DNA from 3 places in the Streptomyces sp. NPDC048825 genome. Region 3 is predicted to be linked to each of the others. Evidence: riboswitches for the same ligand, from Rfam matches in the RefSeq annotation. Region 3 holds a riboswitch; each other region holds the start of a gene.
What was found. Region 3 has a riboswitch for thiamine pyrophosphate ahead of thiO (glycine oxidase ThiO). Riboswitches for the same ligand answer to the same signal wherever they lie in the genome.
Positions count from the first base shown of each region.

Region 1: it holds a riboswitch for thiamine pyrophosphate, as region 3 does, so the genes downstream of both, thiC (phosphomethylpyrimidine synthase ThiC) here and thiO (glycine oxidase ThiO) in region 3, are expected to answer to the same signal.
Region 2: it holds a riboswitch for thiamine pyrophosphate, as region 3 does, so the genes downstream of both, ACGFNK_RS33335 (thiamine ABC transporter substrate binding subunit) here and thiO (glycine oxidase ThiO) in region 3, are expected to answer to the same signal.

Region 1 is NZ_JBICUR010000011.1:208,312-218,396, reverse strand. It holds gene ACGFNK_RS26270 (YibE/F family protein) at 1-1,356, opposite strand, end outside; TPP riboswitch at 1,429-1,585, shown strand; gene thiC (phosphomethylpyrimidine synthase ThiC) at 1,578-3,380, shown strand; gene ACGFNK_RS26260 (hypothetical protein) at 3,528-4,397, opposite strand; gene ACGFNK_RS26255 (metallophosphoesterase) at 4,581-5,717, opposite strand; gene ACGFNK_RS26250 (LacI family DNA-binding transcriptional regulator) at 5,906-7,018, opposite strand; gene hisC (histidinol-phosphate transaminase) at 7,413-8,492, shown strand; gene ACGFNK_RS26240 (cytochrome ubiquinol oxidase subunit I) at 8,769-10,085, shown strand, end outside.
Region 2 is NZ_JBICUR010000016.1:172,585-182,669, forward strand. It holds gene tsf (translation elongation factor Ts) at 1-748, shown strand, start outside; gene pyrH (UMP kinase) at 937-1,707, shown strand; gene frr (ribosome recycling factor) at 1,863-2,420, shown strand; gene ACGFNK_RS33325 (phosphatidate cytidylyltransferase) at 2,549-3,553, shown strand; gene rlmN (23S rRNA (adenine(2503)-C(2))-methyltransferase RlmN) at 3,780-4,886, shown strand; TPP riboswitch at 4,984-5,088, shown strand; gene ACGFNK_RS33335 (thiamine ABC transporter substrate binding subunit) at 5,182-6,267, shown strand; gene ACGFNK_RS33340 (ABC transporter permease) at 6,243-7,925, shown strand; gene ACGFNK_RS33345 (ABC transporter ATP-binding protein) at 7,970-9,013, shown strand; gene ACGFNK_RS33350 (maleylpyruvate isomerase family mycothiol-dependent enzyme) at 9,024-9,827, shown strand; gene ACGFNK_RS33355 (LOG family protein) at 9,860-10,085, opposite strand, start outside.
Region 3 is NZ_JBICUR010000004.1:103,816-113,900, reverse strand. It holds gene thiE (thiamine phosphate synthase) at 1-651, opposite strand; gene ACGFNK_RS11910 (Rv2175c family DNA-binding protein) at 729-1,094, opposite strand; gene ACGFNK_RS11905 (NAD(P)/FAD-dependent oxidoreductase) at 1,187-2,425, opposite strand; gene ACGFNK_RS11900 (hypothetical protein) at 2,524-2,871, opposite strand; TPP riboswitch at 2,924-3,037, shown strand; gene thiO (glycine oxidase ThiO) at 3,035-4,231, shown strand; gene thiS (sulfur carrier protein ThiS) at 4,243-4,443, shown strand; gene ACGFNK_RS11885 (thiazole synthase) at 4,447-5,241, shown strand; gene pknB (Stk1 family PASTA domain-containing Ser/Thr kinase) at 5,601-7,538, shown strand; gene ACGFNK_RS11875 (deoxyribonuclease IV) at 7,607-8,476, shown strand; gene ACGFNK_RS11870 (sulfite oxidase-like oxidoreductase) at 8,525-9,157, opposite strand; gene bfr (bacterioferritin) at 9,313-9,792, shown strand; gene ACGFNK_RS11860 (bacterioferritin-associated ferredoxin) at 9,821-10,060, opposite strand.

The DNA.
Region 1 (10,085 bases), on a different contig from region 3:
CTCCGGTGGTGGCGTCTGAGCCGCAGACGCGGATCCGGGGCGGTCCGCCGAGACCACGAGAGCGGCCAGGGCCGTAGTGACCGGTACGGAGGCGACCAGGCCGATCGAGCCGACGAGCGTACGCACGATCTCCACGGCGACCAGCTCACTGTTGGCCACCGTCCCCACGCTGCTCTGAGCGATCGAGAACAGCAGCAACAGGGGCAGCGCGGCGCCCGCATACGCGAGGACGAGCGTGTTGACGACGGACGCGATGTGGTCCCGGCCGATACGGATGCCCGCCCGGTACAACCCGCGCCGGCCCATCGACGGATTGGCCGCGTGCAACTCCCAGACCGCCGATGTCTGCGTCACCGTCACATCGTCGAGCACACCGAGCGAACCGATGATGACGCCCGCGAGCAGCAGACCGCTCATGTCGATGCTCGGATACAGGCCATGGATCAGACCGGTGTTGTCATCCGTGTTGCCGGTGAGCGCGGACCAGCCGATGAACAGTGAGCCGAGCACCCCGATCAGCAGCAGCGAGAGCAGTGTTCCGAGCACCGCGACCGATGTTCGGGCGGACAGTCCATGGCAGGCGTAGAGCGCGATCAGCATGATCGCGCTCGCCCCGACGACCGCGACGACCAAGGGGTTCGAGCCCTGCAGGATCGCAGGCAGGATAAAGAATGTCAGGAGGAGGAAGCTGACGGCCAGCGAGATCAGCGCCATGACACCGCGCATCCGGCCCACCACGACCACGGCGAGCGCGAAGATCCCTGCGAGCAGCGCCATCGGGAGCCTGCGGTTCACATCGGTGACCGAGTACTGGAGGTCCCTGGGAGCGTCGGGCGCGTACGCCACGATCACATCCTGCCCCTGGCTCAGCTGCCGAGACGAGTCCGGCTGGACGATCTCCGTGAAGGTACGGCCCTTGTCCTTGCCGGTGTCGACCCGGACCGTCGCCTTCTTGCAGGTGCCGGTCGCCTGCTGCTGAGCGGACGAGCCCTCCGCGGTCGAGGTGTCGCCGGTCGGGGTGCCCCCGGAGGCGTTGACGGACTTGCAGTCCACCTCGTCGACCTTGGTCACCGTGGCCTCTTGCGTCTGCCGGTCGAAGCCGACGCCGGTGCGTTCGTGGGGTGGGGCGCCTCCTGGCCACAGCACGGCCAGGCCTACGACGACCGCCGTGGCGAAGGGAATCAGCACCGCGGCGATGACCTTGCGCAAGTGTTTGGACACGGGGGCTGGAGGGCCATGGCCATGGCTATGCGCATGGCTGTGGCCATGACCGTCACCAGAGCCGTGGTTGTCACCGGGGCCGGGCCCGTGCGGCGGTTCGGACGGGGGAAGCGGGGGCTGATGCGTTGTAGTCACCGACCGATCATCGCAAGAACGAAAGGGGCCCACTGTTCAGCGCGCCCAGTATGACGCTAGCGTGGAGGGACCTTTTGCACACGCGGGAGCTCGGAGCACCGGGCTGAGAGGGCGCTGACCTCCGTCCCAGCGATGTTTCACGTGGAACATCGCCGTACGGAAACCGCTGCGTCGACCGCTGAACCTGTTACCGGGTAATGCCGGCGTAGGGAGTAGGTCTCATGACCAACAAGGACGTACGTACGCCTGCCTCCAGCCAGACGGACGAGGACTCAGCCTCGTCCGGGAACGGCGAGGCCGGGAAATCCATCGGCTGGCACAAGGCTTATGTCGAGGGCTCGCGCCCCGACCTACGGGTGCCGGTCCGTCAGGTGCACCTCACCAACGGCCAGTCGGTCACCCTGTACGACACCTCCGGCCCGTACACCGATCCAACTATCGACACCGATGTCCGCAGGGGCCTGGCGCCGCTGCGCGAGAACTGGATCATCGCCCGCGGCGACACCGAGGAGTACGCGGGCCGTCCCATCCGCCCCGAGGACGACGGGATCAAGCACACCTCGCCGCGTGGCGGACTGCGCAACCTCGACGCCGTCTTCCCGGGACGTCCGCGCCAGCCGCGCCGGGGCATCGGCGGTACGGCCGTCACGCAACTCGCGTACGCACGACGTGGCGAGATCACACCGGAAATGGAGTTCGTGGCAGTCCGCGAGAACGTCGACCCCGAGGTCGTACGTGAGGAGATCGCCGCGGGGCGGGCCGTGCTGCCCGCGAACGTCAACCACCCGGAGATCGAGCCGATGATCATCGGCAAGCGGTTCCTGGTGAAGGTCAACGCCAACATCGGTAATTCGGCGGTGACTTCCTCCATCGAGGAGGAGGTCGAGAAGATGACCTGGGCGACCCGTTGGGGTGCCGACACGGTCATGGACCTGTCCACCGGCCGGAACATCCACACCACCCGGGAGTGGGTGCTGCGCAACTCCCCCGTCCCCATCGGCACGGTGCCGCTCTACCAGGCGCTGGAGAAGGTCGACGGCCGTGCCGAGGAGCTGACCTGGGAGATCTACAAAGACACGGTCATCGAGCAGGCCGAACAGGGCGTGGACTACATGACCGTCCACGCGGGCGTGCGCCTGCCGTACGTACCGCTCACCGCGAACCGCAAGACCGGCATCGTCTCGCGTGGCGGCTCGATCATGGCGGCCTGGTGCCTGGCGCACCACAAGGAGTCGTTCCTCTACGAGAACTTCGAAGAGCTGTGCGAGATCCTGGCCGCCTACGACGTCACGTACTCGCTCGGTGACGGGCTGCGGCCCGGCTCGATCGCGGACGCCAACGACGAAGCCCAGTTCGCGGAGTTGAGGACGCTGGGGGAACTCAACACGATCGCCAAGCGTTTCAACGTACAGACCATGATCGAGGGCCCGGGACATGTCCCGATGCACAAGATCAAGGAGAACATCGACCTTCAGCAGGAGATCTGCGATGAAGCTCCGTTCTATACGCTCGGCCCGCTGACGACGGACGTCGCGCCGGCGTACGACCACATCACCTCCGGCATCGGTGCCGCGATGATCGCCTGGTGGGGCACGGCCATGCTCTGCTATGTCACGCCCAAGGAACACTTGGGCCTGCCCAACCGTGACGACGTCAAGACCGGCGTCATCACCTACAAGATCGCCGCCCACGCAGCCGACCTCGCCAAGGGGCACCCAGGCGCGCAGGAATGGGACGACGCGCTGTCCGACGCCCGCTTCGAGTTCCGCTGGGAGGACCAGTTCAACCTGGCCCTCGACCCCGACACGGCCCGAGAGTTCCATGACGAAACCCTCCCGGCCGAGCCCGCCAAGACGGCCCACTTCTGCTCGATGTGCGGGCCGAAGTTCTGCTCGATGAAAATCTCTCAAGACATCCGCCGCGAACACGGCGGTACGCAGACGGAGATCGAGGAAGGCATGGCGCAGAAGTCGCAGGAGTTCGCAGCTGCGGGTAACCGGGTGTATCTGCCGCTCGCCGATTGACCTGATCCGGGCGCGGCAGCAGTGCACCGCTCCGGGCTCCGGCCCTCGACTTCGTCGTCGTGGGCCGGAGCGGCCGTGCGGCTTGTCCGTCCGGCCGGGACTCGGGGTCCCGGCTCGGCTGCTTCTGGTCTTGCCTCGGCCGCGCCCCTACTCCGGCTGATGCTCCGGGCCCCCGAAGTCCGGGCTTGAGAAGTCCGGGCTCGAGTAGCTGGGGCGGGGGCCTGCCGCGGGGCCGCCGTCGGGGCTGCTGAAGCCCGGGCGGTTGTAGCCGAGATGGGGGATTCGGCTGGTCGGCTGCGGCGATGTCGTACGGTCGAGGGCCGCTGAGCCCGGGTCGGCGAGTGCCTCTCGGAGGAACGGCATGATGCCGCGCTCCAGGAGGGCCTCGCGCCAGGCTTCCCTCGCCCGGCTCAGTTCCTCGCTCTGCTCACCCCGCGTGCCGGCCTGGAGCGAGCTCTCTCCGTTGCGCAGGGCGGTGAGCAGCAGACCGACCGCGGCGATCAGGATCGCGGCCGCGGTCACCGCGCCGAAGACCCACCCAGTGGTGAGGAGGGTCCGGGCGAACGCCGGCTCGGGGTTGAGCATCTTCAGGAGGTAGCCGACGAGCAGGAAGATTGCCGAGGCGGTGCCGGCGAGGACCGGAGTGAGTACCGCGGCGACGGCGACGGCGCCCGCCCCGGCGGGCTCGGTGGCCTCCCCCACCGTGGCGGCGAGCCCCACCGCGCTCGTGCCCGGGTCCGTGGATCCGGATCCTTCGTGGACGCGTGGCGTGGGCGGCGCCGGCCGGCGCAGTTGCTCGCGGACCTTTACGTAGTGCTGGTATTCGGTCGCCGCGGCCGCCGTGATGAGAGCGGAGGCGTTGAGCGCCATGGTGCGCAGTTGTTCGGGGTTGAGCCGCTGGCCGACAGCGGCGAGTTCCGGACGGTGTGGTGCGGAGCGCAGCGCCTCATCGAGGACCCGCTCGTACTCTTGGCGGTCCTCACTCAACAGGTGCTGCGGAACGCTGTTCATGTGCATCCCCCGATGCTCCGTAGGGCTTGGGGCTCGGCATGCTGACGAGCCGTCGGGCAGAAACGGAGGGGAGCCTGCTACGGATAAGCCGATGGTAGAGCGGGGACGGTACGAGGTGACAGGGGGTTTCCAGAAATTGCCCCTCGATAGGCCCCGTTCTCGGTGGAAGAACGCCTGCCCGGAAAAGGGTCAGCTATCCAGGGGCAGTTGCTGGACCAGTAGCTTTCCGGCCATGGTCACGCCGCCGTCCATCGCGATGGCCAGCCCGTCCGCGTACACATGCGGTCCTTCGACCACAGGGCCCGCGGCATCGTCGCTGTCCTCGGAGCCGACCTCGCCGAGGAGGTACGGAATGGGGCTGTGACCATGGACGATGCGAGAGCCACCGTACATGTCAAGGAGTTCGCGCACGGCTTGTGCGCCCCCGTCGTCGCGGAACGCGAATCGCTTGGTGAACTTGCGGAAGAGGTCCCAGCATTCGTCCGCGTCGTTGCGCGTGAGGGCTTCACGGACGGTGTCGTTGACCGCTTCGATGGAGTCGCCGTAGTCGAGATAGGCGGTGGTGTCGGAGTGCACCAGCAGGTGCCCGTCCGCCAGCTCCATCGCGTCGAGGCGGGCCATCCACTGCAGATGGTGATCCTCGAGGCGCTCCATATCGGTCTTCTGGCCGCCGTTGAGCAGCCAGGCGGCCTGGAAAGTGGCCGTACCGGCACCGGAGTTGACGGGAGTGTCGCCGAATCGCTTGGCGCCGAGCAGCAGCAGCTCGTGATTGCCCATCAGCGCCTTGCAGTAGCCGCCGGCCGCGGCGGCCTCGGCGGACAACCGCATCACGAGGTCGATGACGCCGATGCCGTCGGGCCCTCGGTCGGTGAAGTCCCCGAGGAACCACAGTCGTGCGGTGCCCGCCGACCAGTGGCCGTCGATGTCGATGAGGCCCTTCTCGCGCAGTGCGGCGACGAGTTCGTCGAGGTAGCCGTGTACGTCGCCCACGACGTACAGCGGGCCCGGCCCGGCGGTGGACTGCGGGACGGTCGTGGCTTCGGGGCTGACCGGCACCTGAAGGGTGTCACCGCGGTTGATGACGGGCAGATCGCGCTGCGTCGGCGTGTAGCCCTCGGCGTCCTCGACCGGTCTGGTGCCCTCACCGGGAGGCATCTGCTGCGCATGAGGGCGCTGTTGCGGATGAGGTCCGGGCTGGGCGTACGGGCCGGGCTGCGCATACGGATCGGCTTCGTGGACGTACGCGGGCACGCGGAAGTCGCGCACCGTCGGCGTCCGCACCTCGGGTCCCTGACCGGCCCCCTGAGTCATCGACCCCTCCACCACCATCGCGCCGCATCTGCACCGCACTGGACTGCCTGGTCGCAGCGGCCCGCGGTGTCGTGCGCCCATCATAGGAATGCGGATCGCGCCATGTGATGACCCAGGGGTGGTGAATCGGGGCAGGACCCCAGTTCATCGTGGTTTTCTCCCGAATTGGGAGCAGCTTTCTCACCTGATGCCACCGCCTGACGTCACCTCTCCTCGGGTGATCGGGGCGGGCTGACGGTCGTACGGGGCGGCCGTCGATCGGAGGAGGTCCGCACGATCAACTCCGTCGGTATCACCTGCTCGACCGGTTGGTCCGATTCGACCCCTTCGATGGCGTCGATGAGGAGCTGGACCACGGCCGTGCCGATGTGGCGCGGCTTGAGTGAAAGCGTGGTGAGGGGTGGCTCGGTGTTGGCGTACACCGCGGACTCGCTGCAGCACACGAGCAGCAGATCCTCCGGTACGCGCAGACCGTAGCGGCGGGCGGCCGTGAGGAGGTCGGTGCCGTTCGGGTCGAACAGTCCGTACACGGCGTCAGGCCGGTCGGGCCGGGCGAGCAGCCGGTCGGCGGCGGCGGATCCCGCGCAGGGATCGTGCGCGGGGTAGGCCTCGTACACCGGTTCCTGGCCGACGCGCTCGCACCAGTGCAGGTACGCGGTCGTCGACAGATGCGTGTACGTGTCCGTCGAGGTCCCGGTGAGCAGGCCGATCCGGCGGGCGCCCGCGTCAGCCAGGTGGTCGAGGATGCCCAGGACCGCGGCTTCGTGGTCGTTGTCCACCCAGGCGGTCACCGGCAGCGAGCCGGCCGGGCGGCCGTCGGAGACCACCGGCAAACCCTGGCGGACCAGTTCGCTGACGACGGGGTCCTGGTCGGAGGGGTCGATGACCACGGTTCCGTCCAGGGCCACGTTCGACCACACGTCGTGGCGCGAGGTGGCGGGAAGGATGACCAGGGCGTAGCCACGGGCGAGCGCGGCCGAGGTGGCGGCTCTGGCCATCTCCGCGAAGTACGCGAACTCCGTGAAGGTGAAAGGTTCATCCCCGTAGGTCGTCACGGTCAGGCCGATGAGGCCCGACTTTCCGGTACGGAGCGTGCGGGCCGCGGCGGAGGGGCGATAGCCCAGCCGGTCGGCGACCTCGCGGACATGGCGTCGGGTGGCGTCCGGGAGCCGGCCCTTGCCGTTGAGTGCGTCGGACACGGTCGTGATGGAGACCCCGGCGGCGGCGGCTACGTCTCTGATGCCCGCCCGGCCCGGCCGACTGCCTCGACGGGAGGTCTCCGCCCGGCTCACCTGGTGCTTCCCTGCTGCTGTCATGGCGAGCCGATAGTAGGGCTCATGCGGTGGGGTAGTGCGGACGCATATTCACTCGTTGACAGGCACGTTTCTGCATGGTCGATAGTGCTCAATTTCCTTGGAACATAAGGTAGTTGAGCGATTCAATGACAGTACGTCACTTGTGGGGGCGCATGAGCCTGCCGAATGGGTCATGTTTCGAAGAGGTCTCAACTCACCTGCATGGGGGATGCGCGCCACGGCGTGAGCCACCGGCGCTTGAACCGGACAGCGGCGCGCCCCCCGCTTCGTACGCCTCCGTCGGCCCGATGCCAGGGGCCGCCTACGCGGTCGGTCCCGGGCCATACGCAGCGGCGCCGAATCCTCATAAGGTGAGGAGTATTGGAAGCCGGTGGTGGTCATGAGGAGGACTGCGGTGAGCGAGACGAGCCCCAAGCTGCGTGCCGAGCTGGAGGGTATCCCCACGTACAAGCCGGGGAAGCCCGCCGCGGCCGGCGGTCGGGTGGCGTACAAGCTGTCCTCCAACGAGAACCCGTATCCGCCGCTGCCCGGGGTGATGGAAACCGTGGCCGCCGCGGCGGGGTCCTTCAACCGTTACCCGGACATGGCGTGCACGGCGCTGATGAGTGAGCTGGCGGACCGGTTCGCGGTGCCGCTCACGCATCTGTCCACCGGCACGGGCTCGGTCGGCGTCGCCCAGCAGCTGTTGCAGGCCACGAGCGGTCCCGGTGACGAGGTCATATACGCCTGGCGGTCCTTCGAGGCGTACCCGATCATCACGCAGATCAGCGGTGCGACGTCGGTGCGGGTGCCGCTCACGTCGGGGGACGTGCACGATCTTGACGCGATGGCGGACGCGGTCACCGAGCGGACGCGGCTGATCTTCGTCTGCAACCCCAACAACCCCACCGGCACCGTGGTGCGCCGGGCCGAGCTGGAACGCTTCCTCGACCGGGTGCCGAGCGACGTCCTCGTGGTCCTCGACGAGGCGTACCGCGAGTTCATCCGCGACCCCCAGGTGCCGGACGGCGTCGAGATCTACCGCGCGCGGCCGAACGTCTGCGTACTGCGTACGTTCTCCAAGGCGTACGGACTCGCCGGACTGCGGGTCGGCTTCGCTATCGCCCATGAGCCGGTGGCCGCGGCGTTGCGCAAGACCGCCGTGCCCTTCGGTGTGAGCCAGCTCGCGCAGGACGCGGCGGTCGCCTCGCTGCGCGCCGAGGACGAGCTCCTCGGCCGGGTGGGCTCGCTGGTGTGCGAGCGAATTCGCGTCGTCGAGGCCCTGCGTGCGCAGGGCTGGACGGTGCCGGAGACCCAGGCGAACTTCGTCTGGCTGCGGCTCGGCGAGCGTACGGTCGACTTCGCGGCGACCTGTGAGCAGGCCGGGGTCGTCGTGCGGCCTTTCCCGGGGGAGGGCGTGCGCGTGACGATCGGCGAGACCGAGGCGAACGACATCTTTCTGAAGACGACGGAGGGGTTCCGCAAGGAGCTCTAGCCTCCCGCGGCCGGCAGGGTTCCGTCGGGGACGGGGCTCTGCCGGCGGGTCTCCTGCCCTCTCTTCGCGTCACAACGCTCTGACCTGCGCTTCCGCGCCAGAGGCCGGATGGTCCAACCTTAGGGACCCCCCACCTCTCACGCCTCGAACGGTCATGCGTCATAATTGCTTGTGAATGTGAACGCGTTCACAAGCTTGCCCGGTTGGTCCCGTGATGTCTGCGACAAGCTGGGCAAACTGCCGCTGTGACCACGGCGACGTAAGGAGACTGACGACGTGGACCTGGCTCTGGCGCCGGAGACCCTGGCGCGATGGCAGTTCGGCATCACCACCGTCTACCACTTCCTCTTCGTCCCCCTGACCATCTCACTCGCCGCGCTCACGGCCGGCCTGGAGACCGCCTGGGTGCGTACGGGGAACGAGAAGTACCTCAGGGCGACGAAGTTCTGGGGGAAGCTCTTCCTGATCAACATCGCGATGGGTGTCGTGACAGGCATCGTGCAGGAGTTCCAGTTCGGCATGAACTGGTCCGACTACTCGCGCTTCGTCGGTGATGTCTTCGGTGCCCCGCTCGCCTTCGAGGCGCTGATCGCGTTCTTTTTCGAGTCCACGTTCATCGGCCTGTGGATCTTCGGCTGGGACAAGCTGCCGAAGAAGATCCACCTCGCCTGCATGTGGATGGTCTCGATCGGCACAATCCTGTCGGCGTACTTCATCCTCGCCGCCAACTCCTGGATGCAGCACCCCGTCGGCTACCGGATCAACGAGCAGCGGGGCCGTGCCGAGCTCACCGACTTCTGGCTGGTCCTGACGCAGAACACCGCGCTCGCCCAGGCCTTCCACACCCTCTCCGCGGCCTTCCTCACCGGTGGCGCCTTCATGGTCGGCATCGCAGCCTTCCACCTGGCCCGCAAAAAGCACATCCCCGTGATGAAGACCTCGCTGCGGCTCGGCCTGGTCACCGTGGTCATCGGCGGTATGTTCACCGCGATCAGCGGCGATGTCCTCGGCAAGATCATGTACGAGCAGCAGCCGATGAAGATGGCGGCGGCCGAGGCGCTGTGGGACGGCGAGGCGCCCGCGCCCTTCTCGGTCTTCGCCTACGGGGACGTCGAAAAGGGCCACAACAAGGTGGCCATCGAGATTCCGGGACTGCTGTCCTTCCTCGCCAAGGACGACTTCAGCTCGTACGTCCCCGGCATCAACGACGTCAACAAGGCCGAACAGGAGAAGTACGGCCCGGGTGACTACCGGCCCAACATCCCGGTCGCGTACTGGGGCTTCCGCTGGATGATCGGCTTTGGCATGACGTCCTTCGCCATCGGTCTGGCCGGGCTCTGGCTGACGCGGAAGAAGTTCTTGCTACCGCAGCACCTGCGCGTGGGTGACGACGAGGTGCCGCATCTGGTGCTGCTGCCCAAGAAGGCACTCGGCCCGACGCTCACCAAGTGGTACTGGCGCATCGCGATCCTGACCCTGGGCTTCCCGCTGATCGCCAACTCCTGGGGCTGGATCTTCACCGAGATGGGCCGCCAGCCGTGGGTCGTGTACGGCGTGCTGCAGACCCGCGACGCGGTCTCCCCCGGCGTCTCG
Region 2 (10,085 bases), on a different contig from region 3:
CGACGGCAACGTCGACAAGGCCGTTGAGGCCCTGCGCATCAAGGGCCAGAAGGGCGTCGCCAAGCGCGAGGGCCGCTCCGCCGAGAACGGCGCCGTCGTCTCCCTGATCGCCGACGACAACACCTCCGGTGTCCTCGTCGAGCTGAAGTGTGAGACGGACTTCGTCGCCAAGGGCGAGAAGTTCCAGGCCGCCGCGAACGCGCTCGCCGCGCACGTCGCCGCCACCTCCCCGGCCGACCTCGAGGCGCTGCTCGCCTCCGAGATCGAGACCGGCAAGACGGTTCAGGCGTACGTCGACGAGGCCAACGCCAACCTGGGCGAGAAGATCGTCCTGGACCGCTTCGCCCAGTTCTCCGGCGAGTACGTCACCGCGTACATGCACCGCACCATGCCCGACCTGCCCCCGCAGATCGGTGTCCTCGTCGAGCTGGACAAGCCGGACGCCGAGACCGCCAAGGGCATCGCCCAGCACATCGCCGCCTTCGCGCCCAAGTACCTCTCCCGCGAGGACGTTCCGGCCGAGGTCATCGAGAGCGAGCGCCGGGTCGCCGAGGAGACCACGCGTGCCGAGGGCAAGCCCGAGGCCGCCCTGCCGAAGATCGTCGAGGGCCGCGTCAACGCCTTCTTCAAGGACGCCACGCTCCTCGGCCAGCCGTACGCGCTCGACCAGAAGAAGTCCGTCCAGAAGGTCCTGGACGAGGCCGGTGTCACCCTGAAGCGCTTCGTGCGCATCAAGGTCGGCATCTGAGTCCGTGCCGCGATCCACGCGAGAGCCCGCTAGGGTCGACAGCAGTCGTCCTCGCACGTGGGCACGCGCGCGTGCGTGACGGACGACAGCAGATCTGACGAGGAGGCCATTGCCGCGCATGGGATGAGAACACCCCACCGGCAATGGCCTTCTTCGCATGTGCGACACGTAAAAGAGGCGAGATCTCCATGACCACCACCAAGGCCGACAAGGACGACAAGAGCGATCACGGCAAAGGCGCGGGGCGCTTTCTGCTGAAGCTTTCCGGTGAGGCGTTCGCCGGTGGCGGGGGACTGGGCGTCGACCCCGACGTGGTGCACAAAATCGCCCGCGAGGTGGCCGCCGTTGTCCGCGGCGGTGCTCAGATCGCCGTCGTCATCGGCGGCGGCAACTTCTTCCGCGGTGCCGAGTTGCAGCAGCGCGGCATGGACCGGGCCCGCTCCGACTACATGGGCATGCTCGGTACGGTCATGAACTGCCTCGCCCTTCAGGACTTCCTCGAGAAGGAGGGCATCGACTCGCGTGTGCAGACCGCCATCACCATGGGGCAGGTCGCGGAGCCGTACATCCCGCTGCGTGCCGTACGCCACCTGGAGAAGGGCCGCGTGGTCATCTTCGGCGCCGGTATGGGCATGCCGTACTTCTCCACCGACACCACCGCCGCCCAGCGCGCCCTGGAGATCGACGCCGAAGCCCTGCTGATGGGCAAGAACGGTGTGGACGGGGTCTACGACTCCGACCCGAAGACCAACTCCGAGGCCGTCAAGTTCGACTCGCTCAGCTACGGCGAGGTCATCACCCGCGACCTGAAGGTCGCCGACATGACAGCCATCACGCTCTGCCGGGACAACAAGCTGCCCATCCTGGTCTTCGAGCTTCTGGCGGAGGGCAATATCGCCCGCGCCGTCAAGGGTGAGAAGATCGGCACTCTCGTGGGTGATCAGGGCAGCCGGGCCTGACAGGGGCAGTCCCTGCCAGGAGGACGGACCCTGACCGGGGGATGGACAATGTCCTGCCGGTCGGGAACCGTGCAGTAATAAGACGCGACGCAGCCGGCTGCCGACCCCGACCAGGAACAGCTGCCGGGCCTACTCAAGACACGCAGGAGCAAGTGGTGATCGAAGAGACCCTCCTCGAGGCCGAGGAGAAGATGGAGAAGGCCGTCGTGGTCGCCAAGGAGGACTTCGCCGCGATCCGCACCGGTCGTGCGCACCCGGCGATGTTCAACAAGATCGTGGCCGACTACTACGGCGCACTGACGCCGATCAACCAGCTGGCCTCGTTCTCGGTGCCGGAACCGCGTATGGCAGTGGTGACCCCGTTCGACAAGAGCGCGCTGCGCAACATTGAGCAGGCGATCCGCGACTCCGACCTGGGCGTCAACCCGAGCAACGACGGCAATATCATTCGGGTGGTGTTCCCCGAGCTGACCGAGGAGCGCCGCAGGGACTACATCAAGGTCGCCAAGACCAAGGGTGAGGACGCCAAGGTCTCGATCCGATCCGTCCGCCGCAAGGCCAAGGACGCCATCGACAAGATGATCAAGGATGGCGAGGTCGGCGAGGACGAGGGCCGCCGTGCGGAGAAGGAGCTCGACGACACCACCGCGAAGTACGTCGCTCAGGTGGACGAGCTGCTCAAGCACAAGGAATCAGAGCTGCTCGAGGTCTGATGAACGACTCTTCCTGGGGGGCGCCGCCACAAGCCGGGTACTGGGGGCCGCCCGACCAGGGGCCTGCCCAGGGCGCTGCCCCGGCGGGTCCCGCGTACGACGCGCACAACGCCCAGCAGACTCGCCCCATGCCCATCGTGCCCGACGTACCCGCGCATGGCGGAGACCAGGATGACGACCGGGGGGCCGCTTTGGCGGGTGGCCCCCTGTTCCGCGACGAGACGCCGCCGCACCGGGCTCCGTCGCACCACCAGCCCCAGCCCCAGCCGCAGGAGCCCATGTCCAGCGCCCCACAGCCGGCGTCCGCACCGCAGAAGAAGAACGCGGGCCGCGACCTGGGTGCTGCCATAGGGGTCGGCGTCGCGCTCGGTGCGGTGATCGTCGTGTCCCTGTTCGTCGTCAAGGCCGTCTTCGTCGGCGTCATAGCGGTCGCCGTCGTGGTCGGCCTGTGGGAGCTGACCTCGCGGCTCCAGGAGCGCAAGAGCATCAAGGCGCCCCTCGTGCCGCTCGCGCTCGGCGGCGCGGCGATGGTCGTCGCCGGATACGTGCGGGGGGCCGAGGGCGCCTGGGTGGCGATGGCGCTCACCGCTCTCGCCGTCCTCGTCTGGCGCATGACGGAACCACCCGAGGGCTACCTCAAGGACGTCACAGCGGGCGTCTTCGCGGCCTTCTACATCCCGTTCCTGGCCACGTTCGTGGCGATGATGCTCACCGCCGACGACGGCGCGTGGCGGGTCCTCACATTCCTGGCGCTGGCCGTGGTAAGTGACACGGGCGCCTACGCCATCGGCTGGCGCTTCGGCAAGCACAAGCTCGCTCCGCGCATCAGCCCCGGCAAGACCCGCGAGGGCCTGCTCGGCGCGGTCACCTTCGCCATGGCGGCGGGCGCCCTGTTCATGCAGTTCCTGATCGAGGACGGCACCTGGTGGCAGGGCCTGCTGATGGGCTTCGCGGTCGCGGTCACCGCCACCCTCGGAGACCTCGGCGAGTCCATGATCAAGCGGGACCTGGGCATCAAGGACATGGGGACGCTGCTTCCGGGGCACGGCGGGATCATGGACCGACTGGATTCGCTGCTACCTACGGCGCCAGTGGTCTGGCTCTTGCTCGTCCTCTTCGTGGGGTCCGGCTGAGGTAAGAGGGGCACGGCGCCGCGCCGCGGTAGCGGCAAGTCGACACAGCATGGACCGACTGGATTCGCTGCTGCCGACAGCGCCGGTGGTGTGGCTGCTGATGGTGATCTTCGTCGGCTCCGGGTGACCTTTGTGCATCGCCACTGACCTGCACGTTCATACGCGAGGGGCTCGTTGTCCACAGGTGGCGGGCCCCTCTTCGTATGTCTGCGACACTTGTATGGCCATGCCTAAGCCCGGAGAACTCGTTTTCGTCGCCCCCCGCGGAGCCAAGAAGCCGCCGCGGCACCTTGCCGATCTCTCGCCCGCCGAGCGCAAGGAAGCCGCTGCAGCGATCGGTGAGAAGCCGTTTCGCGCCAAGCAGCTCTCGCAGCACTACTTCGCGAGATACGCGCACGACCCGGAGCAGTGGACCGACATCCCCGCCGGTTCGCGCGCCAAGCTTCAGGAGGCGCTGCTTCCCGAGCTGATGACGGTCGTGCGGCATCTGTCGACCGACCAGGACACCACCCGCAAGACCCTGTGGCGGCTGTTCGACGGGACGCTCGTGGAGTCCGTGCTGATGCGCTACCCGGACCGGGTCACCATGTGCATCAGCTCGCAGGCGGGCTGCGGCATGAACTGCCCCTTCTGCGCCACCGGACAGGCCGGGCTCGACCGGAATCTGTCGACCGCCGAGATCGTGCACCAGATCGTCGACGGCATGCGGGCTCTCAGGGACGGCGAGATCCCCGGTGGGCCGGCGCGGCTCAGCAACATCGTCTTCATGGGCATGGGCGAGCCCCTCGCCAACTACAAGCGCGTCGTCGGGGCGATACGGGCGCTCACCGACCCCGAGCCGGACGGCCTCGGGCTGTCGCAGCGCGGCATCACCGTATCGACCGTCGGACTGGTCCCCGCCATCCACAGGTTCGCCGACGAGGGCTTCAAGTGTCGGCTCGCGATCTCGCTGCATGCGCCGGACGACGAACTGCGCGACACCCTCGTACCCGTCAACACGCGCTGGAAGGTGCGGGAAGTCCTCGACGCCGGATGGGAGTACGCGGCCAGGTCCGGGCGCCGGCTGTCCATCGAGTACGCGTTGATCCGGGACATCAACGACCAGGCGTGGCGCGGCGACCGGCTCGGCCGGCTGCTCAAGGGCAAGCCCGTGCACGTCAACCTGATCCCGCTGAACCCGACGCCCGGCTCCAAGTGGACCGCCTCCCGGCCCGAGGACGAGAAGGCGTTCATCGAGGCGATCGCCGCGCACGGGGTGCCGGTCACCGTCCGGGACACCCGTGGCCAGGAGATCGACGGGGCGTGCGGACAGCTCGCGGCCACCGAGCGCTGACGGGAGTCAGGGCACGGGCTGATCACAGCGTCCGCCGAGCGGTGGGCACGGGCGGATCAGGCGGTACTCTGACCTCCGTACACACCTTCATACCTGCAAAATCCGACAGGGGAGCGCCACAGCGCTGAGAGTGCGGCACGGCCGCAGACCCTCTGAACCTCGCCCAGGTCATTCTGGGTAGGAAGTTCGGTCTTCACTCGAGCCAGCTGTTGCGCCCTGCCCGGGAGCCTCGGGAGTTCTCCGAGAGTGCCGGGCAGGGCCGCGTCTCTTCTGGTCATCCCCAGGAGGGATCCCAGTGAGCACCACCAAGAAGTTCGTGGCCGTGGCCGTCGGGCTCGGTCTGGTCACGCTGTCCGCTTGCACGTCGTCCGACTCCGGGGACGGGGAAGGGGCCTCGGAGTCCAAGACCGTCACCCTCGTCAGCCATGACTCGTGGGCGGCGTCCAAGAGCGTGATCAGCGACTTCGAGAAGCAGTCCGGCTACCAGGTGAAGGTCCTCAAGGACGGGGACGCAGGCCAGGCCCTCAACAAGGCGATCCTCACCAAGGACAACCCGCAGGGCGATGTCCTCTTCGGCGTCGACAACACCCTGCTGTCCCGGGCGTTCGACAACGACCTGTTCCAGGGGTACGAGGCCAAGGACTCCGATCTGCTGCCCCCGGAGTACCGGATCGACCAGCAGAAGAAGCGGGTCACGCCCATCGACTTCGGCGACATCTGCGTCAACTACGACAAGGCCTACTTCGAAGAGAACGACCTGACCCCGCCGGAGTCCTTCGACGACCTCGTCAAGCCCGAGTACAAGGACCTCCTCGTCACCGAGAACGCCTCCACCTCCTCGCCCGGCCTCGGCTTCCTGCTGGGCACCGCCGCAAAATACGGCGACGACGGCTGGCAGGACTACTGGACGAAGCTCAAGGCCAACGGCGTGAAGGTCGTCGACGGCTGGGAGCAGGCCTACAACGAGGAGTTCTCCGGGTCCGCCGGCGGCAAGAAGGCGAAGGGGGACCGGCCGCTCGTCGTCTCCTACGCCTCCTCTCCGCCCGCCGAGGTCGTCTTCGCCGACCCCAAGCCGGACACCGCACCGACCGGCGTCGCCTACGGCACCTGCTTCCGGCAGATCGAGTACGCGGGACTGCTCAGCAACGCCAAGAACGCCAAGGGCGGCAAGGCCCTCATCGACTTCCTCATCTCGATGAAGTTCCAGGCCGACATGCCGCTCAACATGTTCGTGTACCCGATGCGCGAGGACGCGCAGATCCCCGAGGAGTTCACGAAGTACGGCGCCCCGGCGGAGGACTCCGAGGTCATGGCGCCCAAGGACATCGCCAAGAACCGTGACCAGTGGGTTAAGTCATGGACGTCGCTCGTACTGAAGTAAGGGCCGGACGCCCCAAGGCACCGGCTCCCGGAAAGAGCGTGGCGCGGCTCGCCCTGCTGGTCGTGCCCGTCGTGTTCTTCGCGCTCTTCTTCGCCTACCCCGTCGCCGCGATCGTCGCGCGCGGCCTCGAGGCCGACGGGGTCTGGCACTTCGGCCGGATCACCGATGTCGTCGCCCAGCCCGACATCCGGCATGTGCTGTGGTTCACCACCTGGCAGGCGTTCGTCTCCACGGCGCTCACGCTGCTCATCGCGCTCCCCGGCGCGTATGTCTTCGCGCGCTTCGACTTTCCGGGCAAGCAGATCCTGCGCGCGGTCGTCACCGTCCCGTTCGTCCTGCCGACCGTCGTCGTCGGGTCGGCGTTCCTCGCCCTGGTCGGCCGGGGCGGTCTGCTCGACGAACTGTGGGGCGTCCGCCTCGACACCACCGTTTGGGCCATCCTGCTCGCGCACGTCTTCTTCAACTACGCCGTCGTCGTACGCACCGTCGGCGGCCTCTGGTCGCAACTCGACCCACGTCAGGAGGAGGCCGCGCGGGTGCTCGGCGCCTCACGGTTCGCGGCCTGGCGCAAGGTCACGCTCCCCGCGCTGAGCCCCGCCGTGGCCGCCGCGGCGCTGATGGTCTTCCTCTTCACCTTCACCTCCTTCGGTGTGGTGCAGATCCTGGGCGGTCCCACCTTCGCCACGCTCGAAGTCGAGATCTACCGGCAGACCTCGGAGATCTTCGACCTCCCCACGGCTGCAGTGCTCACCATGATCCAGTTCGTGGCGGTGGGGGCGATCCTCGCGGTCCACGCATGGACGGTACGCCGCCGAGAGACGGCCCTGCGCCTGGTCGACGCCTCCGTGACCGCGCGACGGCCGCGTGGCGCCGGGCAGTGGACGCTGCTCGCCGCCGTCCTCGGCACCGCCGCCGTACTGCTCGTTCTGCCACTGGCCGTGCTGGTCCAACGCTCGCTGGACGCGCCCGGATTCGCGTACTACAAGGCGTTGACCGATGACGAGAGCGGCGTCTTCCTCGTCCCGCCCATCGAGGCCGTCGGCAATTCACTGCAGTACGCCTGCGCCGCCACCGCCCTCGCCCTGCTGATCGGCGGTCTCGCGGCCGCCGCGCTCACCCGCCGGGACGCAGGCCGTTTCGTGCGGGGCTTCGACGCGCTGCTCATGCTCCCGCTCGGCGTTTCCGCGGTGACCGTCGGCTTCGGATTCCTGATCGCGCTCGACGAGCCGCCGCTGGACCTGAGAAGCAGTTGGATCCTGGTGCCCCTCGCCCAGGCGCTGGTCGGCGTCCCCTTCGTCGTACGCACCATGCTGCCCGTCCTGAGGGCCGTGGACGTGCGGCTGCGTGAGGCGGCGGCCGTGCTCGGGGCCTCGCCGTGGCGGGTTTGGCGGGAGGTCGATCTGCCGATGGTGCGGCGGGCCCTGCTGATCGCGGCCGGGTTCGCCTTCGCCGTCTCGCTCGGCGAGTTCGGCGCGACCGTCTTCATCGCGCGGCCGGACAACCCGACGCTGCCGGTCGCCGTGGCCCGGCTCCTCGGGCGCGCGGGCGAGCTCAACTACGGTCAGGCGATGGCCCTTTCGACGATCTTGATGGTGGTGTGCGCGGTGGCGCTGCTCCTGCTCGAACGCATCCGCACCGACCGGACGGGGGAGTTCTGACGATGCTCAAGCGCGATGCGGTCCACAAGCGGGACGCGAAGCTCATGCAGGAATCGATGCTCACGCTCGATGAAGCGACCGTACGGTTCGGGAGGCGACCCGCCCTCGACGCCGTCGGCCTCGACGTCGCCGAGCACGAGATCGTGTGCGTGCTCGGGCCCAGCGGCAGCGGCAAGTCGACGCTGCTGCGAGTCGTCGCGGGTCTGCAACACCTCGACTCCGGGCGGGTGTTCCTGGACGGCCAGGACCTCGGCGGGGTCCCCGCGCACAAGCGGGGCGTCGGCCTGATGTTCCAGGACCACCAGCTCTTCCCACAGCGCGATGTGGGCGGCAACGTGGCCTTCGGCTTGCGGATGCACGGCGCGTCGAAGGCACAACAAGACGTACGAGTACGGGAGTTGCTGGAGCTCGTCGGCTTGCCGGGAGCCGCGTCCAGGGCCATCGCCTCCCTCTCCGGAGGCGAGCAGCAGCGTGTCGCGCTCGCTCGGGCGCTCGCTCCGCGCCCCCGGCTGCTCATGCTCGACGAACCGCTCGGCCAGCTCGACCGCTCCCTGCGCGAGCGGCTCGTCGTCGAACTCCGGGAACTCTTCGGCGAGTTGGGCACCACCGTGCTCGCGGTCACTCACGACCAGGGCGAGGCGTTCGCGCTCGCCGACCGGGTCGTGGTGATGCGAGACGGGCGGATCGCCCAGTCCGGTACGCCACTTGAGGTGTGGCAGCGGCCGGCGGACGAGTTCGTCGCCCGCTTCCTCGGCTTCGAGAATGTGGCCGGCGCGAGCGTCAGCGGGGAGGCCGCGGACACGCCGTGGGGCAAGGTTCCGGTGCCCGACGGTGCCCCCCAGGGCGAGGTTCCGCTGCTGATCAGGCCCGCGGGCGTACGGCTCGTGCCGCCGGCGGAGGGGCTGCGCTGCACGGTCGCGGCGCGCACGTTCCGCGGCACCCATGTCTCCGTACATCTGCAGCCGAAGGGCGCGCCGCGCCTGGAGGCGGCGTGCGCGCTGCGGGATGCGCCGGAGCCCGGGGACGAGGTCGGGGTGACCTTCGACTCGGCGGAAATTGTCGTGCTGGACCAGGACACGGAGACCTAGGCTTCCGTGCATGACGCTACTCGGAGCCGGCCTCGGACATGACCGCTACTGCGATGAAATCGTCGCGCAGACCGAGCTGTTGAGGAAGCACTTGAACGGCGCCGATCTCGCCGTGACCGTCCCGACCTGTCCGGACTGGACGCTGCGGGAACTTGCCGTGCACGTGGGCGGCGCACACCGCTGGGCCGAGCACATCGTGCGTACAAGGGCGACCGAGGAGGTCCCGGAATCGCGGGTGTCCGGCTTGGCGGGGCTCGAGGAAGACGATCCCGCCGCCCTCGACGCCTGGCTGGCCGAGGGTGCCGAGAAAGCCGCCGCGACCCTGCGCGCCGCCGGGCCCGACGCCGCGGTCTGGACCTGGTCCTGGGAGCGGACGGCCGGTTTCTGGGCGCGGCGAATGACGCTGGAGACGGTGATCCACCGGGCGGACGCGGCGATCGCGGCGAGTGCGCGCTACGAGGTCGCGCCCGAGCTGGCCGCCGACGCGATCGACGAGTGGCTGCAGATCGTCCAGTACGCGCAGCGGGCGATGCCGGAGGACGCGGCGAGTGAGCTGCGCGGGCCTGGCCGCAGCATCCACCTCCACGCGACCGACACCCCGGCCGAGTTGAACGCCGAGTGGTTCATCGTGCTCACGGAGGACGGTGTGACCTGGCGCCGCGGCCACGAGAAGGCGACGGTCGCGCTGCGCGGGCCGCTCACCGAGGTGCTGCTCGCCTTCTACCGCCGGCTTCCGCTGGACGGCGGGCAGTTGGAGGTCCTGGGCGAACCGGGGCTGCTGGGGTTCTGGCTGGAGCGGGCCACGTTCGAATGACAGATGTGGCCCGCCCTGGCCCGCCCTTGGCTTCAGCCGACGGTTGTCCGAGCCAGCCGGACCAATGCCTCCGGTGCCTCCTCGACGTGGTCCACGAGGGCGATCCGCGGCTCCATCGAGCGGTTCCTGGCCAGCGACTGGAGCAGGGGCCAGACCGGCAGCCGCTCCGTCCAGTGGACGCGGTCGACCAGGACCATGGGGGTGGGCTCGCCGCGCGACTCGTAGTAATTCGGCGTCGCGTTGTCGAAGACCTCCTGT
Region 3 (10,085 bases):
CTAACCGTGACGCAATCGTTTCGCGAACTCCCGGGCCGCCGCGCCCGGATCATCGGCCTCCGTGATCGCCCGTACGACGACGACGCGACGGGCACCCGCTTCGAGGACCTCGTCGAGGTTGCCGAGGTCGATGCCGCCGATGGCGAACCAGGGACGGTCGGTGCCGAGCGCGGCCGTGTACCGAACGAGGTCCAGGCCCGGCGCATGGCGGCCCGGCTTGGTGGGCGTCGGCCAGCAGGGGCCCGTACAGAAGTAGTCCACTCCGTCCTCGACGGCGGCGGATGCGGCCTCCGCATCGGCGTGTGTGGAGCGGCCGATCAGGATCTTGTCGCCGAGGATCGCGCGGGCGGCGGGGACGGGCAGGTCGCCCTGGCCCAGGTGCAGCACGTCGGCGTCCGCCGCATGGGCGACGTCCGCGCGGTCGTTCACCGCGAGCAGCTTGCCGTGCCGCGCGCAGGCCTCGGCGAACACCTGGAGGTGCTCCAGTTCCTCGGCGGCCTCCATGCCCTTGTCGCGCAGCTGCACGATGTCGACACCGCCGGCGAGGACCGCGTCCAGGAACCCGGCGAGGTCGCCCTGGCGCTTTCGGGCGTCCGTGCAGAGGTAGACCCGGGCGTCGGCGAGCTGTGCGCGTGCGATGGTTTCGGGCATGCGTAAATCCCCCGTTGTCGGTGGCGTACGGACCCTGCCGTGCGGGGCACGGCCCGTACGCCGACGGTGTGTTCAGGTCAGACGGCGAGCGCCTGGGCTCGGCGCTTCACCTCCGTACCTCGGTTCTCACTGAGGGCCTGCGCGGGGGTGCCGGGCAGGCTCGGGTCGGGGGTGAAGAGCCACTCCAGCATCTCTTCGTCCGTGAAGCCGTCGTCCCTCAGGAGCGTCAGGGTTCCGGACAGGCCCTTGACGACCTTGTCCCCGTCGATGAAGGCGGCGGGGACGTGCAGCGCTCGGTTCTCACCACGGCGTACGGCGATGAGCTGGCCCTCCTTGACCAGCTGCCGCACACGGGTCACCTCGACGCCGAGCTGTTCGGCGATGTCGGGGAGGGTGAGCCAGGCGGGGACGAGAGCATCGATTTTTGCGTCAATCTCGGTCACGGGATTAAGCGTGCCATCCCGGACTGACAGTCGGAAGTCGTGGCCGCCCCGCCTGGGCCGTTCGCCGGACCCCGGCGGCCCGTCCTGTCGCCCTACGCGGTCGCCGATTTCGCCGATTTCAAGGGCCGGGAGGGGTCCGACAACAGTTCCGGATTCATCGGGACACCGGCTTCGATCAGCTTGCGGCCCTGCGCCAGGTCCCGGGGCCGTCCCACCGCGAGCACGGCGACCAGCCGGTTCTCCCGGAGCCAGCACACCGACCAGGCCGGGCCCGTCGGGTCGCCGCGCCATATCGTGGCGTCCGCGCGCGCGTGGTGCCCCGCGTACTGGACGAAGCGGCCGAACTGCTCGGACCAGAAGTACGGCACGGGGTCGTAGGCGGCGGGCGTCTCGCCGATGATGTTCGCCGCGACCGTACGGGGGCCCTGGAGGGCGTTGTCCCAGTGGTGGACCAGAAGACGCTCGCCGTACCTGCGCGAAGGGAAGGAGGCGCAGTCCCCGACCGCGTACACGTCCGGGACGGATGTGCGCAGGTGGTCGTCCGCGACCACCTCGCGATGGGCGCCCAGCTCGATCCCGGAACCGGTCAGCCAGGCGGTGGCGGGCCGCGCCCCGATGCCCACGACGACGGCCCCCGCGGGCAGCCGCGAGCCGTCGTCCAGCACGACCGCCCCGGGTTCGACGTGCTCCACGCGCGCGTGGGTGCGCAGCGATGCGCCGCTGTCCGCGTACCAGGCGGTCATGGGAGCGGCCACCTCGGCGGGCAGTGCGCCGGCGAGCGGCCGGTCGGCGGCCTCGACGACGGTCACCGCGCACCCGGCCTCGCGCGCCGCCGTGGCGAACTCGGCGCCGATCCAGCCCGCGCCGACGACCACGATGTCGTGCTGCCGGGCGAGCACGGGCCGCAACCGCTCGGCGTCGTCCAGGGTGCGCAGCAGATGCACCCCCGGTACGCCCTCCGCGCCCGGCAACCGCATGGGCTCCGCACCCGTGGCGACGACCAGGACGTCGTACGGAACGGACCCCATGGCCGTGTCGAGTTCATGATCAATAGGACGTACGCCGGTCACCTCGAGCCCCAGGCGCAGCTCGATGCCCAGGGCCTCGAAGTCGACGTCGAAGGCGGAGCCCTCGGCCGTGCCGAGCAGGACTGCTTTGGAGAGCGGCGGGCGGTCGTACGGCTGGTGCGGCTCCGCGCCGATCAGCGTCACGGTGCCGGTGAAACCCTGTTCCCGCAGGGCGACCGCGGTCTGCACGCCGGCCATGCCCGCGCCGACGATCACGACACGTCGTCGCGCTGCCCGGCTCCGTTCCCGCGTCTGCTCGTTCACGCGATCACCATAGTCAACTGACGTTGTGTCAGTCAGCGGGAGAGATCAGTGACGTCCTGCACAGCCGTCATGACGTCTTGCACGGCCGTCAGCGGTCGTCAGCGGTCGTCGGCGAGCTGTTCCACCACGCTCGTCCCGCTGCCCGTCTGCGACTCCCACTCCCAGGTCTCCTCCAGGCGTACGCGCCCGTCGGCAAGCTCGACCACTCGGGACAGACAGTGTCCCGAGGAGGTGCTGCCGTCCCGCTTCAGCTGCACGTACCGGAAGTCGAGGCGGTCACCCTCACGTGTACCCACCAGGTGGCCGCGTACGACGTCGCCGCCCGCGTACTCGGCCCAGATCTCGCCGTCCTTCTCGTGGTACGAGAAGCGGGTGCGCGTACCGACCTGACCTGGGGCTTGGTCCGCGACGGGGGCGAGGACGAGACCGTCGAGCGAACCGGCCATGCCGTGCGGCTCCCTTACTGAGGTGTGACACGAAGAGTTAGGGTGGCCAACCTAGAGCACTCGCGGGAGTCCGGACGCACCGGACTGAGAGGGAGGCTGGGACGGCCTCCGACCGTACGAACCTGATCCGGGTCATGCCGGCGAAGGGAGGGGCTGGACGCCCATGTCGCGCACATCGCTCGCATCGCACGCGTCGTCAAGCACATCCGACACATCCGACGTCCTGATCGTCGGGGGCGGGATCATCGGCCTGGTGACCGCCTGGCGTGCCGCGCAGCGCGGCTTCGCCACCGCACTCGTGGACCCCGACCCCGGCGGCGGAGCGGCCCAGGTGGCCGCCGGAATGCTGGCCGCCGTCACCGAGCTCCACTACGGCGAGCAGACCCTGCTCGGCCTCAATCTGGCGTCCGCCCGGCGCTACCCGGAGTTCGCCGCCGAGCTCACCGAGGCGACGGGCCTGGACCTCGGCTACCGCGAGTGCGGCGCGCTGGCCGTCGCGCTGGACGCCGACGACCGCGCCCATCTGCGCGAACTGCACGCCCTGCAAACCCAGTCGGGCCTGGAGTCGGAGTGGCTGAGCGGGCGCGAGTGTCGGCGCCTGGAGCCGATGCTCGCGCCGGGCGTGCGCGGAGGGCTCAGGGTCGACGGCGACCACCAGATCGATCCACGGCGGCTCGCCAAGGCGCTGGTCGCGGCGTGCGAGCGGGCCGGAGTGGTCTTCCACCGGGTCTGGGCGGAGCGGCTCAGCGTCGTACGGGACCGGGCCGCCGGAGTCGTCACCACCGACGGCACCGAGCTGGCCGCGGGCCAGGTCGTCCTCGCCGGGGGCAGCCTCAGCGGGCGGCTCGCGGGCGTTCCCGACGCCGTACTGCCTCCCGTACGGCCGGTGAAGGGCCAGGTGCTGCGGCTGACCGTGCCGAAGCGGTACGCGCCGTTCCTGAGCCGCACCGTGCGGGCCGTCGTCCGGGGCAGCCATGTGTACCTGGTGCCGCGCGAGAACGGTGAGCTGGTCGTCGGCGCGACGAGTGAGGAGCTGGGCTGGGACACGACGGTGACTGCGGGCGGGGTGTACGAACTGCTGCGCGACGCCCACGAGCTGGTCCCCGGCATCACCGAACTCCCGCTCACCGAGACCCGCGCGGGACTGCGCCCCGGCTCCCCGGACAACGCGCCCCTGCTCGGCCCCACAGAACTGGACGGCCTGCTCCTGGCCACCGGTCACTACCGCAACGGCGTCCTGCTCACCCCCGTCACGGGCGACGCCATGGCGCACCTGCTGACCACCGGTGAACTCCCGGAGGAGGCCCGCCCGTTCACACCCAGGCGCTTCAGTACGGCCCGCACGGAGCAGCCCGTATGAACGTCTTCGTCATGAACGTCTTCGTCAACGGTGAGCGACAGGAGATCGCCGCCGGCACCGCCCTCGACACGCTGGTCGCCACCCTCACCGCGGCGCCCTCCGGGGTCGCCGCCGCGCTCAACGAAACCGTCGTCCCGCGCGCGCAGTGGCCGAGCACACGCCTCTCCGAGGGAGACCGCATCGAGGTCCTCACCGCCGTCCAAGGAGGCTGACCCATGGCCGACGACCCGTTTCTCATCGGCGGTACGTCCTTCGCGTCCCGCCTCATCATGGGCACCGGCGGGGCGCCCAGCCTCGATGTGCTGGAGCGCTCGCTCGTCGCGTCCGGCACGGAGCTGACGACGGTCGCCATGCGTCGCGTAAACGCTTCCGTGCATGGTTCGGTGCTGTCCGTGCTCGATCGGCTCGGTATTCGTGTGCTGCCGAACACGGCGGGCTGCTACACCGCCGGGGAGGCTGTGCTGACGGCTCGGCTCGCTCGCGAAGCGCTCGGCACCTCGCTGGTGAAGCTGGAGGTCATCGCTGACGAGCGCACGTTGCTGCCGGATCCGATCGAGTTGCTCGACGCGGCCGAGACTCTCGTCGATGACGGGTTCACGGTGTTGCCCTATACGAACGACGATCCCGTTCTCGCTCGGAAGCTGGAGGATGTGGGGTGCGCGGCGATCATGCCGCTCGGCTCCCCGATCGGGTCCGGACTGGGGATTCGGAATCCGCACAACTTCCAGTTGATCGTGGAGCACGCGCGCGTGCCGGTCATTTTGGACGCGGGGGCCGGTACGGCGTCCGATGCAGCCCTTGCCATGGAGTTGGGGTGTGCCGGTGTGATGCTTGCGTCTGCCGTCACTCGGGCTCAGGAGCCGGTCTTGATGGCCGAGGCCATGAAGCATGCGGTGGAGGCGGGGCGGTTGGCTCGGCTTGCGGGGCGGATCCCTCGGCGGCACTTCGCTGAGGCGTCGTCTCCTGTGGAGGGGATGGCTCGGCTGGATCCGGAGCGGCCTGCTTTCTGAACGAGTGGGGGTTTCTTTCCCCAAGCCCGCCCCTTCCCGAAACTGGGGGCTGCGCCCCCAGACCCCCGGGTTGCAACTCGGCTGCGGGCCCGCCGTGGCTTGTCGAGCCACGCGCGGAGCCGCAAATGTCACAGCCTCGCTCCCTTACGGGGCTCAGCCCCGTGCGGAGACGCGACGCGATCCAGCCACCGGCCCCAGAGGCAGTGCTCCCCTCGCGATCACCGGCCTCTGAGACAATGGCCCCCTCTCGGTGTAGATCCCGGTCTGACCTGCGATCTCGTCACAGCTCGGCTGCAGTCCGGCTCCGAATCTCCACCGATCACGCGGCGTTGACAGCCTCGGCTCGTAGACTCACCTGCGTGGATACGACCCTTCAGGACCCGTTGGTCGGTCAGGTGCTCGACGGCCGCTACCGCATCGACGCACGTATCGCGGTCGGCGGGATGGCCACGGTCTACAGGGCCGTGGACACCCGCCTGGACCGCGTGCTCGCGCTCAAGGTGATGCATCCGACGCTGGCCGCGGACGCCACGTTCGTCGAGCGGTTCATCCGCGAGGCCAAGTCGGTGGCCCGCCTTGCGCACCCCAATGTGGTGCAGGTTTTCGACCAGGGGACCGACGGGCCGTACGTCTATCTCGCCATGGAGTACGTCGCCGGGTGCACCCTGAGGGACGTACTGCGCGAGCGCGGGGCCCTGCAGCCGCGGGCGGCGCTCGACATCCTGGAGCCGGTGCTCGCCGCGCTCGGCGGCGCGCACCGCGCCGGGTTCGTGCACCGCGACATGAAGCCGGAGAACGTCCTGATAGGGGACGACGGCCGGGTCAAGGTGGCCGATTTCGGCCTCGTACGGGCTGTTGACACGGTCACGAACACGACAGGGTCCGTGCTCGGCACGGTGTCGTACCTGGCCCCGGAGCAGATAGAACACGGCACGGCCGATCCACGGGTCGACGTGTACGCCTGCGGAATCGTCCTCTACGAGATGCTGACCGGCGACCGGCCGCACCTCGCGGACTCGCCCGCGGCGGTGCTCTACAAACACCTCCACGAGGACGTCCCGCCGCCGTCGGCGGAAGTGCCGGGCCTGGCCTACGAACTCGACGAACTGGTCGCGGCGGCGACCGCGCGCACCGCGGATGTACGTCCGCACGACGCGGTGGCCCTGCTCGCGCAGGTCCGGGACGCACGCAGCGGGCTGACCGCCGAGCAGCTGGACGCGGTGCCGCCGCAGGCGCTCACCGAGGGCCACGACATCGGCGCGGACCGTACGAGCGTGATCCCGCGCTCGCTGTCCATGCCGCGGCCGCTCCCCGTGAACGAGGACGGCGGCGATCGCGGGTTCCAGCACACGAGCATCCTGGCGACCCCGCCTCCGAACGCACCATCGCGCCGCCGCACCCGCACCCCACTCCCCCGGCGCGGCGTACTCGCGATCGTCGCCGCCGTGCTGCTGGCCCTCGGCCTCGGCGCGGGCGTCTGGTACATCAACTCCGGCCAGTTCACCAAGGTCCCACCGCTGCTCGCGATGACCGAGGCGAAAGCCACGGATCGGCTCGAGAGCGCCGGGCTCGATGTGGGGAAGGTCGAGCGCGAGTACAGCGACACCGTCGAGCGCGGCACGGTCATCAGCAGCGATCCCGAGGCGGGCGCCCGGATCCGTGACAACGACCCGGTGTCGCTGACGATCTCCAGGGGTCCGGAGACCGTACGTGTGCCGAATGTGGAGGGCTTCAAGCTGGGCAAGGCCAAGGCGCGGCTGGAGGACGAGGGCCTGAAGGCGGGCATGATCACCAGGGACTTCAGCGAGGAGGTCCCCTTCGGCTTCGTGATCCGTACGGAGCCGGGTGCGGGCACCACACGCCGCGCGGACTCCGCGATCGCGCTCACCGTCAGCAAGGGCAGCCCGGTGGATGTGCCGGAGGTCGTGGGCGACGAGCTCGCCGACGCGCAGCAGGAGCTCCAGGACGCGGGTCTGAAGGTCGAGATCGCACCCCAGCAGATCAACTCCGAGTTCGACGCCGGCCAGGTCGCCGAGCAGTCGCCGTCCCCCGACCGGCAGCTGAGCGAGGGCGACACCGTCACCCTGACGATCTCCAAGGGCCCGCCGCAGATCGAGGTCCCGGACGTGGTGGGCGACAAGGTCGACGACGCCAAGGGGGAGCTGGAGGCCGCCGGCTTCAAGGTCGAGGAGGACCGCGGCTTCCTCGGGCTCTTCGGGGACACGGTCAAGGGCCAGTCGGTGGCCGGTGGAGACACGGCGCCGAAGGGCTCGACGATCACCATCGAGATCGAGTGACGGCAGGTCGGCAGGGCTGATCGGCATGCGCCGACGGGGCGCGCGGGCCCCCATGGCACCCTGAGTGGGTGAGCACTCCGCAGTCCCGCAACCCCGTCGGCAGCCATGTTCCCGTGTCCGGCGGCCTTGCCTCCGTAGGCCTGTCGTACGCACGTGATCTGGGCGCCGAGACCGTCCAGGTCTTCGTCGCCAACCCGCGCGGCTGGGCGACACCACCGGGGAATCCGCGGCAGGACGAGGAGTTCCGCGCGGCCTGCGCCGCGGGGTCGATCCCCGCTTACGTCCACGCGCCCTATCTGATCAACCTCGGCTCGCACACCGAGGTGACCTTGGAGCGGTCCGTGGAGTCGCTGCGGCACTCACTGCGGCGGGGGCGCGCGATCGGGGCGCGGGGAGTCGTCGTACACACCGGTTCGGCGACCGGCGGTCGGACACGTGCGGTCGCGCTGAAGCAGGTACGCGATCATCTGCTGCCGCTGCTCGACGAGTTGACCCACGACGACGACCCGGACCTGCTGATCGAGTCGACCGCGGGCCAGGGCGCATCCCTGTGCTCCAGGACCTGGGACTTCGGGCCGTACTTCGAGGCACTCGACGCCCACCCGAAGCTCGGCGTCTGCCTCGACACCTGCCACATCTTCGCGGCGGGCCACGACCTCACCGGCCCCACCGGAACGCACCAGACCCTCGACCTGCTGGTGGACACGATCGGCGAGGGCCGCCTGAAACTGATCCACGCCAACGACTCCCAGGACATCGCAGGCGCCCACAAGGACCGCCACGCCAACATCGGCGCCGGCCACATAGGCGAGGACCCCTTCCGCGCCCTGATGACCCACCCCGCCACCGCTGACGTACCCCTGATCATCGAGACGCCCGGCGGCAAGGAGGGCCACGCGGCAGACGTGGAGCGACTGAAGAAACTCCGGGACGGCTGAGTCTCAGAGCTCGGGGTCTCAGAGCTCGAAGACTCAGATTTCGGAGACTCAGAGCTCGGGGCCGTCCCCCGGCTCCTCCTGGTACGAGTAGCGCTGTTCACGCCAGGGGTCGCCGACGTTGTGGTAGCCGCGTTCCTCCCAGAAGCCGCGGCGGTCGGCGGTCATGTACTCGATGCCGCGGACCCACTTGGGGCCCTTCCAGGCGTACAGGTGGGGCACCACCAGGCGCAGGGGGAAGCCGTGTTCCGCGGTGAGGAGTTCGCCGTCCTTGTGAGTGGCGAAGATCGTGCGCTCGGAGGCGAAGTCGGTGAGGCGGAGATTCGAGCTGAAGCCGTACTCCGCCCAGACCATCACATGCGTGACGCTGGGCGCGGGCGGGGCGATCTCCAGGAGCGTACGAGCCGGGACGCCGCCCCATTCGGCGCCGAGCATGCTGAACTTCGTCACGCAGTGCAGATCGGCCACGACCGTGGTATATGGCAGAGCCGAGAACTCCTCGTGGTTCCAGCAGTGCTTCTCGCCGTCGGCAGTGGCTCCGAAAACCCTGAACTCCCAGCGCTCAGGCCGGAACTTGGGGACGGGCCCGTAATGCGTGACCGGCCAGCCGCGCTGCAGTCGCTGCCCCGGCGGAAGCTCCGACTGCGCTGCTTCTCCAGATTCACGCTCCACCGGCTGACCCATGTCTCCATCCTGACAGACCAAAGACGGTGCAGATGACCAGGCCTGTCCCGATTCGGGCATCTGCTACTAAGCCTGCACTTACTGGACGGCCCCAGATGCCGGTGGAATCATGCGGCGCATCCTGCCTGTCCCCCCGCGCGGAAGGAGCCTCTGCAATGCAGGGCGACCCCGAGGTCATCGAATTCCTCAACGAGCAGTTGACCGCCGAGCTGACCGCGATCAACCAGTACTTCCTGCACGCGAAGATGCAGGAGAACTTCGGCTGGACAAAGCTCGCGAAGTACACCCGGGCCGAGTCGTTCGACGAGATGAAGCACGCAGAGGTGCTCACCGACCGGATCCTCTTCCTGGAGGGCCTGCCGAACTACCAGCGGCTGTTCCATGTCCGGGTCGGGCAGACGGTCACCGAGATGTTCAAGGCGGACCGGCAGGTCGAGGTCGAGGCGATCGACCGCCTCAGGCGCGGCATCGAGGTGATGCGGAACAAGGGCGACATCACGTCGGCGAACATCTTCGAGTCGATCCTCGCGGACGAGGAGCACCACATCGACTACCTGGACACCCAGCTGGAACTGGTGGAGAAACTCGGCGAGGCGCTCTACATCGCCCAGCTCATCGAGCAGCCGGACAGCTGAGCGGCTTCACACCTACGCAGCTTCACACCTAAGCGGCTTCGTCCAGCTCTGCCAGCTCGGCGAGCACGGACGGCGCCTGGTCGGCCACCTCAGTACGGCACGCACCTCGGCCCAACAGTGCCTGAATCCGTCGTACACACGAACCGCAGTCGGTGCCCGCCTTGCAGGCCGAGGCGATCTGGCGTGGCGTGCACGCACCCGCTTCCGCGTGCTTCCTCACCTGCGCCTCGGTGACCCCGAAGCAGTTACAGACGTACACGCGGTTCACCACCCGACGGGACAGAAGCGGGATA